One region of the Mesorhizobium sp. M0676 genome, then DNA from elsewhere that is predicted to be linked to it. Evidence: riboswitches for the same ligand, from Rfam matches in the RefSeq annotation. Region 1 holds a riboswitch; the other holds the start of a gene.
The links. A riboswitch is a leader RNA that binds a small molecule or an ion and turns the genes downstream of it on or off. The one in region 1 is predicted to bind thiamine pyrophosphate.
Positions count from the first base shown of each region.

Region 2: another riboswitch for thiamine pyrophosphate. It lies ahead of NKI35_RS13905 (YkoF family thiamine/hydroxymethylpyrimidine-binding protein); the one in region 1 lies ahead of thiB (thiamine ABC transporter substrate binding subunit).

Region 1 covers NZ_JAMYPU010000044.1:26,674-31,939, reverse strand. Annotated here, with positions in the region: gene NKI35_RS29140 (ABC-F family ATP-binding cassette domain-containing protein) at 1-920, opposite strand, end outside; gene NKI35_RS29135 (thiamine diphosphokinase) at 922-1,581, opposite strand; TPP riboswitch at 1,744-1,858, shown strand; gene thiB (thiamine ABC transporter substrate binding subunit) at 1,902-2,909, shown strand; gene thiP (thiamine/thiamine pyrophosphate ABC transporter permease) at 3,130-4,728, shown strand; gene thiQ (thiamine ABC transporter ATP-binding protein) at 4,725-5,266, shown strand, end outside.
Region 2 covers NZ_JAMYPU010000010.1:183,443-188,708, forward strand. Annotated here, with positions in the region: gene NKI35_RS13890 (ABC transporter substrate-binding protein) at 1-302, opposite strand, end outside; gene NKI35_RS13895 (ABC transporter ATP-binding protein) at 299-1,081, opposite strand; gene NKI35_RS13900 (ABC transporter permease) at 1,032-1,919, opposite strand; gene NKI35_RS13905 (YkoF family thiamine/hydroxymethylpyrimidine-binding protein) at 2,175-2,783, opposite strand; TPP riboswitch at 2,774-2,886, opposite strand; gene NKI35_RS13910 (hypothetical protein) at 3,229-3,480, shown strand; gene NKI35_RS13915 (DUF2934 domain-containing protein) at 3,639-3,878, opposite strand; gene NKI35_RS13920 (hypothetical protein) at 3,970-4,185, opposite strand; gene NKI35_RS13925 (DUF1236 domain-containing protein) at 4,284-4,613, opposite strand; gene NKI35_RS13930 (hypothetical protein) at 4,953-5,255, opposite strand.

The DNA of each region.
Region 1 (5,266 bases):
CGCTGAATGCGGGTCGAGAAGCCTTTGACCACGGTGAGGTCGCCAAAGCTCTTTTCGATGTTCTTGGTCTCGATCACCAGCTTGCCGGATTCGGCGGCGTCGCTGGCCACCATGGTGGCCGAGCCCTCGGCGCCGCGATGGCCGCGAAAACGCTGGCGCATGGTCTGCAGTTCGCCCAGGCGGCGCATGTTGCGTTTGCGGCGAGCCGTCACGCCATAGCGCAGCCAATGCTCCTCGCGCACGATCTGGCGGCCCAGCTTGTGCTGTTCGCGCTCTTCCTCTTCCAGCACAAGGTCGCGCCATTCCTCGAAATGGCCAAAGCCCTTGTCGAGGCGGCGGGTCTGGCCACGGTCGAGCCAGACAGTGGCGCGCGAGACGCGTTCGAGGAAGCGACGGTCGTGCGAGATGACGATCAGCGCCGAAGATGTCCGGACAAGCTCTTCTTCCAGCCATTCGATGACCGACAAATCGAGATGGTTCGTCGGCTCGTCAAGCAGCAGAATATCGGGTTCGGGCGCCATGACGCGGGCAAGTGCTGCGCGGCGCGCCTCGCCACCGGAGAGATCGTTGGGGTTCTCCGTGCCGGCGAGGCCGAGATGCTCCATCAGATATGTGGCGCGGTAGGGATCGTCGGCAGGCCCAAGCCCGGCCTCGACATAGGCACGCACATTGGCAAAGCCGTCCATGTCGGGCATTTGCGGGAGATAGCGCACCGTTGCCGAAGGCTGGCGGAAGACCTCGCCGTCTTGCGGCTCGATCAGACCGGCGGCAATCTTCAGGAGCGTCGACTTGCCGGAGCCGTTGCGGCCGACGAGCGCGATCTTGTCACCGGCGGACGCCGTCAGTTCGGCGCCATCGAGCAGCGGCGTGCCGCCAAAGGTCAGTCTTATGCCGTCGAGGTTGAGAAGGGGCGGGGCCATGTCAGCTTTCAGGCAAGGGATAGGGGTGGGCGAGCAGCAGCGCGCGGCCATGGCCGAGCTCGATTTCGAGGCGGCCCCCGGTCTTGTTGGACTTGACCTCGTTCGAGATGGTCAGCGACGAGCCGAACACGACCTCGACATGGTCGAGCGGCCACTTCGCGCCGGACACCGTGAGGCCCGAAAGATCGGAAAAGCCGAGCACCGAAAACAGCGTTCCGTCGGCATAGTCGAAGCCGGCCTTGCCGGGCAGCAAAGGGGCGCCTTCCTGCGCTCCGCTGGTCAACAGCACTTTTGTGCCGGCCTCGGCCAGCCGCAGGCTGAGCGCCAGATGGAGGAAGGCGTGGTCGGCGCGCTTGCCGCCGAAAGCGCCGGCCAGCACCAGGCTGGTGGCGCCGCGTTCCAATGCCGCCGCGATCGCCAGTTCGCCATCGGTCTTGTCCTTTTCGGAAGGAAACACCTCCCGCGGCACGGCGGCGAGATCGGCAGGCAGGTCCGCCGGCACGGAATCGAAATCGCCGACCCACAGCTCCGGCATCAGGCCGATCAGGCGGGCATGACCGATGCCGGCGTCGGCGGCGATGACGCGCGTGCCCGCGACCTGGCGGTCGAGCCGCGGCGTGCGGACGAGATCGCCGCCAAGCAAGATGGTGAATGTGCTCATATCCGCTGGCCCTTACCAGCCCCGCCGACGAAACGGAAGGCCGAGCGGCACCGTCACTCTTTGTTGGAGCATGATCTTTTTCCGGAAACGGATTCCACTTTCCGGGATCATGCTCGGGCAAACTTCCGCTTGCGTGGCACCTTGGCCGGGCCTATGTGTCGAAACGCTCTAACGGGGTGCCGGACGCGATCTTCGCGGACCGGCTGAGAGGCAGTCTCGCCAACCCGCTGAACCTGATCCGGTTTGTACCGGCGGAGGGATTAGACGCTTCGGACAGCCCGACGCCTCAATTCCTTTCAACACGAATGAAGGAGGCGCCGATGCGCATGTTTTTGTCCCGTCTTGTCCCAGCGCTGGGGCTTGCTGTTTCGCTACTGGCAAGCCCTGCGTCCGCGCAGGAAAAACTCACGATCTATACCTATGAGAGTTTCACTGCCGACTGGGGTCCGGGCCCCCAGGTGAAGAAGGAATTCGAAGCCGAGTGCGGCTGCAGCGTCGACTTCGTCTCGGTGGCCGACGGCGTCGCGCTGCTCAACCGCGTCGAGCTCGAAGGTGCCTCGACCAAGGCCGATATCGTGCTTGGTCTCGACACCAACCTCACTGCGGAAGCCAAGGCTTCCGGCCTGTTTGTCCCACATGGCGCGGTGGCTGAAAACAACGTGCCGGGCGGCTGGAGCGACGACACTTTCGTGCCCTATGATTATGGTTATTTCGCCGTCGTCTACGACACCGAAAAGCTGAAGAGCCCGCCGAAGAGCCTGAAGGAACTGGTCGAGGGCGATGCCGCCGACAAGATCGTCATCCAGGATCCGAGGACGTCGACGCCGGGCCTCGGCCTGCTGCTGTGGGTCAAGTCGGTCTATGGCGACAAGGCGCCGGAAGCCTGGGCGAAACTCAAGGGCAAAGTGCTGACGGTGACGCCGGGCTGGAGCGAGGCCTACGGCCTGTTCACCAAGGGCGAGGCGCCGATGGTGCTTTCCTATACGACGTCGCCGGCCTACCACATGGTGGCCGAGAACACCGGGCGCTACCAGGCGGCCTCGTTCGAGGAAGGCGAGTATCTGCAGATCGAGGTCGCCGGCATCACCACCACGGGCGCGAAGAATCCGCTGGCGGCGAAGTTCCTGGCCTTCATGACCGGGCCGAAATTCCAGGATGTCATTCCGGAGACCAACTGGATGTTCCCGGCCGGGAAAACCGACAAGCCGCTCAATCCGGCTTTTGATAGGCTGGTCAAGCCGGCGAAGACCTTGCTGTTCAGCCCGGAAGAGCTCGCGGCAAATCGCAAGGCCTGGGTGGATGAATGGCTGGCGGTGATGAGCAAGTAGCTTTGGCTGTATGATCGAAAGATGAGTGCCCTACGGCGCCCCCCTCTGTCCTGCCGGACATCTCCCCCACGAGGGGGGAGATTGGCTATCGTCGGCGATTTCGCCAGTCGCCAAGGTTGCAGGAATAAGCGGGGCGCGGAAATAGCTGATCTCCCCCCTTGTGGGGGAGATGTCCGGCAGGACAGAGGGGGGCGCGAAGGAACGCGACGCCCGGTAAAGAGTGCAACGCTCTGACGCCCGCATCACGGCCGGCATTGTCGCGCTTGCGGCAATCGCGCTGCTGATCGGTGGCGCCTTCGCCGGCCTTATCCGCGAAGGCGCGCACGACCTTTCCGGCGCCGCGTCCGCCTTTGACCTCTATCTCCTGCGCGTTGTCCGCTTCACGCTCTGGCAGGCTGCGCTCTCGATGCTGCTTTCCGTCGTACCGGCGCTGTTCGTCGCCCGCGCGCTGTCGCGGCATCCGCGCTTCTTCGGACGCGGCTTCATCCTGCAGCTGTTTACTGTGCCCCTTGCCTTGCCGGCGATTGTCGCAGCGCTGGGCATACTGGCGCTCTATGGCCGCGCCGGTTATTTCGCCGCGATCGGTGGCCAGAGCTGGCCCGACATCTATGGGCTGCCGGGCATCCTCGTCGCCCACGTCTTCTTCAACCTGCCGCTGGCCACCCGGCTGTTCCTCGAAGCGCTGGGCACGGTGCCGGCCGATCAATGGCGGCTGGCGAGCCAGCTCGGCATGGGGACGAGGCCAGCCTTCCGGCTGATCGAGTGGCCGGTGCTGCGCGCCGCGCTGCCGGGCGTCGCGGGGCTTGTCTTCATGCTTTGCATCACCTCCTTCACCATCGTCCTGATCCTCGGCGGCGGGCCGGCGGCGACGACGCTGGAAGTCGCCATCTATCAGGCACTGCGTTTCGACTTCGATCCGGCGCGGGCGGTGACGCTGACGGTGCTGCAGATCGCGCTGACTTTTGCCGTCATGCTGGCGCTGACGCGGCTTGGCGCCAATGTGACCGGCGACTCCAATTTGCCTGTTGCGCCGCGGCGCTATCACTTGGCCGGCAAAGTAGAAACAGCGTTTAACGCCGTCCTGATCGTGCTCGCCTTGCTGTTCGTCGCCGGACCGATGGCGGCCACCGTTGCCTCCGGCCTCGGCGCCGATCTCGGCCGGCTGGCGGGCGAGAGTGCCGTGCGTCAGGCGACGCTGACCAGCGCCGGTCTCGCCCTCTCGGCGGCGCTACTTTCGGTGGCGCTGTCGCTGTCGCTGATCATGGCTCGGCGGGCACTGTCGCTGCGCCGCCGGTCCAGTGCCCGTTCATTGCTCGAACATGCCACCGACACCGGCGCCGGCTTCGTCCTCGTCGTGCCGCCCATTGTCATCGGCGCCGGCTGGTTTCTCCTGCTGCGCACGGTCAGCGATGTCTTTGCCATCGCGCCGGTCATGGTCGTCACCGTCAATGCGGTGATGGCGATGCCCTTTGCCATCCGCGCGATGCGCCCGGCCTATGATGCGGCGAGCGAGCGCCACGAAAAGCTGTGCGCGCAGCTCGGCATTGCGGGCTGGAACCGGCTGCTTCTGGTCGACTGGCCATCGCTCCGGCGGCCGCTGGCCACCGGCTTTGCCTTCGCCATGGCGCTGTCGCTCGGCGATCTCGGCGTCATCGCGCTGTTCGGCAGCGATTCGGTACAGACCTTGCCCTATCTCCTGCTGGCGCGCATGGGCAGCTATCGCACGGCCGATGCTGCCGGGCTGGCTTTGCTGCTCGGGGCGGTCTGCCTTGCATTGGTGGTCGCGGCAGACTGGCTGGGACGGGGAGAGAGATCGTGACGTCCGCTGTGGAGAAAGGCACGACTGTCCGGCTGGACAAGGTCTCGTTCAGCTATGGCGAAACGTCATTCCTGTTCGATGTCGAATTCCATACATCTAAGATCACCGCCATCATGGGGGCAAGTGGTTCGGGCAAATCGACCTTGCTCAATCTGGTGGCTGGTTTCGAGACGCCGGAGTCCGGTCGTGTGCTGATCGGCGCCGCCGATGTCGGCGCCAAGCCGCCTTCGGCGCGGCCGGTGTCGATGGTATTCCAGGAAAACAATCTGTTTGCTCATCTCTCGGTGGAGAAGAATGTCGGGCTCGGCCGCTCGCCATCGCTCAACCTGACCGACGCCGATCGCGCCGCAATCGCCGAGGCGCTTGACCGCGTCGGCCTGGCCGGCAAGGAAATGCGCCTGCCGCTCGAACTCTCCGGCGGCGAAAGGCAGCGCGTGGCGCTCGCCCGCGTTCTGGTGCGCGACCGGCCGGTGCTGCTGCTCGACGAGCCGTTCGCTTCGCTCGGGCCAGCACTGCGCGACGACATGCTCGACCTGGT
Region 2 (5,266 bases), on a different contig from region 1:
TTGAGATCGGCGCCGGCAGCCCGCTGGGTGAACAGGCCGACGCCGGCAATGCCGAAATCGGCGATGCGGTTGGCGACCAGCGTGCCGGCGCCAGTATCGCCATAGGGCAGGATCTCAACATCGAGCCCGGCCTCGTGGTAGAACCCTTTGTCGCGGGCAACGAACAGGCCGACATGGTTGGTGTTGACCGTCCAGTCGAGCGCGACGGTGATTTTTTGCGTAGCCGCATGAGCGCGAGAGGCAAGCGGCAGTCCGGCAGCCAGCGTCAGCAGCAAAGCCTGCCGGCGTGTGAATTCGGTCATGAAAAACTCCTTTGAGCGGTCTGCGGGAACGAGGGCCGGTCAGTCCCGGGATTGAGCAGCGTGTCGAGGATGTCGGCTTCGAGCGCGGCGGCCTGGCGCGCGGCATCGCTGCCGGTGGTGCGCGGGCGCGGCAGCGGCACGGCAATCTCGCCGATGATGCGGGCCGGCCGCGCCGACATCAGATAGATGCGATCGGAGAGGTAGACGGCTTCGCGCACGTCATGGGTGATCAGCAGCGCCGTCCAGCGTTGGCGCTGCCACATGCCTTCCAGCCAGCGCTGCATACCCGCGCGGGTCAGTGCATCCAGCGCGCCAAAGGGCTCGTCGAGCAGCAGCATGTCGCGCTGCTGCACCACGGTGCGCAAAAGGGCGGCGCGCTGGCGCATGCCGCCGGAAAGCTCCGCCGGCCAGGCGCGCTCGAAGCCGGCAAGGCCGAACTCGGCAAACAACGGCGCGACGCGTTCGCGCGCCGCCTTGCGGCCAAGACCCTGCACTTCCAGCCCCAGCGTCACATTGTCGATGACGCGCCGCCACGGCATCAGCGAGTCGCGCTGCGGCATGAAGGCGAAGGGGTTGCCCTGCATTGGCGCGCCGTCGAAGCGCATGTCGCCCTCACCTTTCAGCGCGCCGGTCAGCAGCTGGAACAGCGTCGACTTGCCGGCGCCGGAAGGGCCGAGGATGGAAACGAACTCGCCGGCCGCGACATGAAGCGAAATTCCGGCGAGCACCTCAAGCGCGCCGAAGTTCTTCCTGATGTCCCGGAGTTCGAGCCGCGTCATTGACGGTTCTCTTCTGCAGCTTCAACCTTGACGTCGCGGTCTCGCTCCCCGCATTTTCCCAAGGCATGGCGAGACGCTGGACGAGCACCGCAATGGCGAACAAGACAAGCGTGAGCGCGGCGCTGACGGCGACTGCGGCGAGCACCAGATCGGGCCGAAAGTTGTTCTTGGCATTGAGCATGTAGATGCCCAGCCCCTTCGCCGCCCCCGCATATTCGGCGAAGATAGCGCCGACCACGGCGTAGGTGATGGAGATGCGCAGCCCAGCGAAGAAATAGGGCAGCGCCGAAGGCAGGCGCGCCAGCCAGAAGATACGCCAGCGCCCTGCCCCCATGGCGGCGAGCATCTGCGAAATCTCCTTGCTGGTCGCAGCAAAACCTTCGACCAGCGCGACCATCATCGGGAAGAAGGTGACGAGCGCCACAAGCAGGATTTTTGGCATCAGCCCGAAGCCGAACCACAGCACGATGAGCGGCGCGATCGCGACCAGCGGCAAGGTCTGGCTGACGATCAGCAGCGGAAACAGCGCGCGGCGCAGCGGGGCCAAGAAATCGACCAGCGCCGAAAACACGAAGGCAGCGACCAACGAGCAGGCGAAGCCGGCTGATGTGGCGCGGATGGTGGGCAGCGTGTTGTCGGCCAGGGCGGCGCGATGCTCCCAGGCCTGCTGCAGCACGCGCGACGGCGCCGGCAGCACGGTGGGGGCGACACCGCCGTAGCGGGCGTAGAGCTCCCAGGCTGCGAGGAGCAGGGCGAAAGCGAAGGCGGCGGGGATGGTCTTGGCGATGCCGGCGGCTAATCTCCCCCCTCGAGGGGGAGATGTCGCCGAAGGCGACAGAGGGGGTCGTCTCGCATGGAGCGCCCACGCCTTGCCGATGCGAAAAGGACGTCGGCGCTCCACGCGCTGGGACCCCCTCTGGCCTGCCGGCCATCTCCTGCTCGAGGGGGGAGATTCGTGGGCATCGCGGTCTTCGCCAATCGCCAATGGCTCCCCTCCTCTTTGTGCTGAGGGGTCAGAGGCATCTCCTCCACGCAATGGGTCAGATAAACCAGCCACGGCAATATCCTCAAGGAACGACGCTTGAGCCGCGGCTCAGACGGCGCTCGGGCTGTTCGCCGAGATCGTGATGTCGAGGGTGACGTGGCCGGCGCCGGGGCCGAAGCGGCAGAAGGCCTCGTTGAGCGTGGCAAACACCGCACCGGCATCGCCACGCAATTTGGTGCAGAAGTTCTTTGAGCGCTCAAAGACGCCGGACTGTTTCAGGAAATCGATGCAGCCGTAGATCTCGTCCATATGGTCGCCCGTGCCCATAACGTAGAGCGAGAACTGCGCCGCCACCGGCTGGCCGGTCGACGGCGTGGCCTGGACAGCGCGGATCGCGGCGATCTTGCGCTCGTCCAGCGGAATGGCGGGGCCGCCGGTCTCGTCGGAGCGGCAGATCGGATCGTCGGGCTCGCCCGGACAGCCGCGCGAGACCGCCGCCGAAAGCACGCAGTGCTTGCCGCTTTTGGCCGCCGCGACGAACAGGTCGCGCATGGCGGGAAACAGCACCTCGGGCGGCCCGACCATAAGGGTCGAGATGTCATCGGTTTCGATCCGCAGCCGGTCGCGCCAGGGATCGAGCGCGCCGAGCGCGCCGAGGATGACGCCGACGAAATCGTCGGTCATGGGATAAAGGGAAATCTGTGCGCCTGAAAACATCGCCCGCCTCGCTCCGCTGGTATTATCCAGATCAGCTTTAGGGTCCGAAGGCTTGCCGCCCTCATCTCAGCCCCGACGATACGGAGCACCCCTGTGGATGGGCGGGTTAAAGCATTGTTCGCGGCATTGGGGAAGCCGTTTGTTGAGGCACTGCGGGAAAGTGTTTTGGGCCAGACGTGCCGGGCGCCCGGGCGTTAACAGACGACTCGTCAGTTCGTTGCGTTATCGTCCCAACTGTACGAAATTGGCTTGACGCTCATTCGTACATAAAGTACGATATCTCTTTTCGCAGAGAGGAATGTCCTTGAGCACAGCGAACCATGTTGCCTTCGCCGATCTCTCTCGTCCTTTGCCGTCATCTCCGTCGTTGCCGCCGCCTTTATTGCCGCCCCCTTTGTTGCCCTTGTCATTCGATCAGTGCCAACGCCTCGCCGGGGCCTGGCGAATGGCCAGCCAGGACATCGCCGACGACATCCGCTTCATCCGCCAATATCTGAAAGTCGTTGCCGAGAAGGACGAGAGGCTGTCGACCGGCACCCTTGTTCACAGCCGCGCCTATGTAGAGGCCTGCGCCGGCTGGCTGCCACAGACCGTGACGCGCTATCTGCGCCACCTGCGCCAGATCACCGAATGCGAACTGGCCATGACAGCTGCCGGCATTCGCTTTGCGCTGTCGAGTTATGCCTGGGAGGCATGAGGGCGCCTGTCGCCAAACACAAGGAATTGCGCTGCCCGTCGCAGGCGCAATTCGTCAGGTTGAGAGGCTCGGGCGCGCCTGAACGGCGGGCGCCAAGGATGGCCCGGCCAGCGAATTCCGGCCTTGCTTTATTTCGACTGACTTATTTCGACTTGGCCTTATTTCGATTTGGCTTTGCCGGACTTTGCGGCGGCAGGCTTCGCTGCCTTTGGCTTGGCGGCTGCCTTGGCGGGCTTGGCGTCAGCTTTCTTCGCCGCCTTTTTGGGCTTGGCGACCGCGCCGTCGACTTCAGCCGTGGCCTGCTCCCAGTGTTCCTGATGCGCGCCTTCAGGCCGGCCGGCCTTTTCCCAGATCTCGTGCGCGCGCTGGCGAATGCGGTCCTGTTTGTCGTCCGTCACTTAAGCCTCCGTGGTTGGGTCCGGTCGGTTGGTCCAGATTCCACGAAACATTAGCCGAAAATTCGGCCGGCGTCTTGAGTGACGAGACATCTCAGCGCGGGTCGGAAATCACCGCAACGCCGAGCAGCGCCGCTTTCTTGACGATCAGCCCCGCGAGGTCGGCATCCGAACGATCGGTGCCGGTGCGCTCCCGCAGGAGCGCGATCGCTTCCTTCATCGATAACAGCGCCGTGTTGCGCTCGGCCAGCAACTTGTCGCAACACGCCGCAACATTGGCGGAGTTCGGGGTCTCGACATGCGGCAACATGGCAATTCTCCTTTCATCATGTTCATCATTCGGCCCTGCCGCCCTTTTAGGAAGAACGACAGGGCCGTATCACCGATGAATGGTTAGGTTGTCGAGCGTTACTCGACCACCTCGACAATCCTGCGCGTGCTGGGGTCGACCAACACGGTATGGTTGTCGACGACGGCGTATCTGTACTGAACGTCGGGAACCTCCTGCAGCTCGACAGTATCAGGCAAGGCAGTGCCGACATTCAATTCGACGCCGAGCAGATTGACCGAGGCAAGCGGATGTTTCTTTACGTACTGGTGCACGACCGTGCGCTGTTCCGGGGTGATGATCACCTGCTGCTGTGCCGGCTGCGTGACGATGACCTCGTCGGCGGCGGCAATGCCGATACCAGCGATCATGGCGAGCCCGGCGACGGCGGGAATAAGGATGGTTTTCATCTTCGTCTCCTGTCGTTGTTGGCGAGCTCCGCCGTGTTCCCGCATGAGGCGAAAACAGCGCAGATCGAGGTGGCGGGCTCCTGGAGGCAAACGCAGCCGGTACGGTCTTGTTCCGCAAGCGGAGACTAAATTGATCGGCTTCCCGGTCATGCCAGCAGAACCCGCACCCGCAAGATTCGCATTGAAGCACAATCCCTCAGGAGACCTTCGACATGGATGATGCACGGCTCCAATTCCGGGCGATTGCGGCCGGCGCCGGCATTGATCCGGTGACCGCGTCGCCCGGCCAAGACGGGAACCGACCGCCTTCGTGCCACGCCGTGAAGTTTCAAGCAAAGGTCATTGCTTCGGCGGCTGCGCAGGCACCTCGCCAGGCTTGATCACCGGCGTCTTGCCCTGGTCCGGCGGCGGCTGCGTCATACCCTGGTCACCACTGGGCGGCGGCTGCAGCACGCCGCCGCAGGGACCGAGCGTGCTGGTCGATTCGCCGCCGCCATTGGCGACCGGCGGCTTCTGACCATCGTCCTGAGGCTGCGCCTGGCAAGGCGCGGCAGGGCCGTGCTGGTCGCCATTGTCCTGCGCAGCCGCCGGGTCGGCCAGCGCCAAGAGCAGCACGCATGGGATGAGGGGGAAAGTCTTCATGGTCCAGCTCC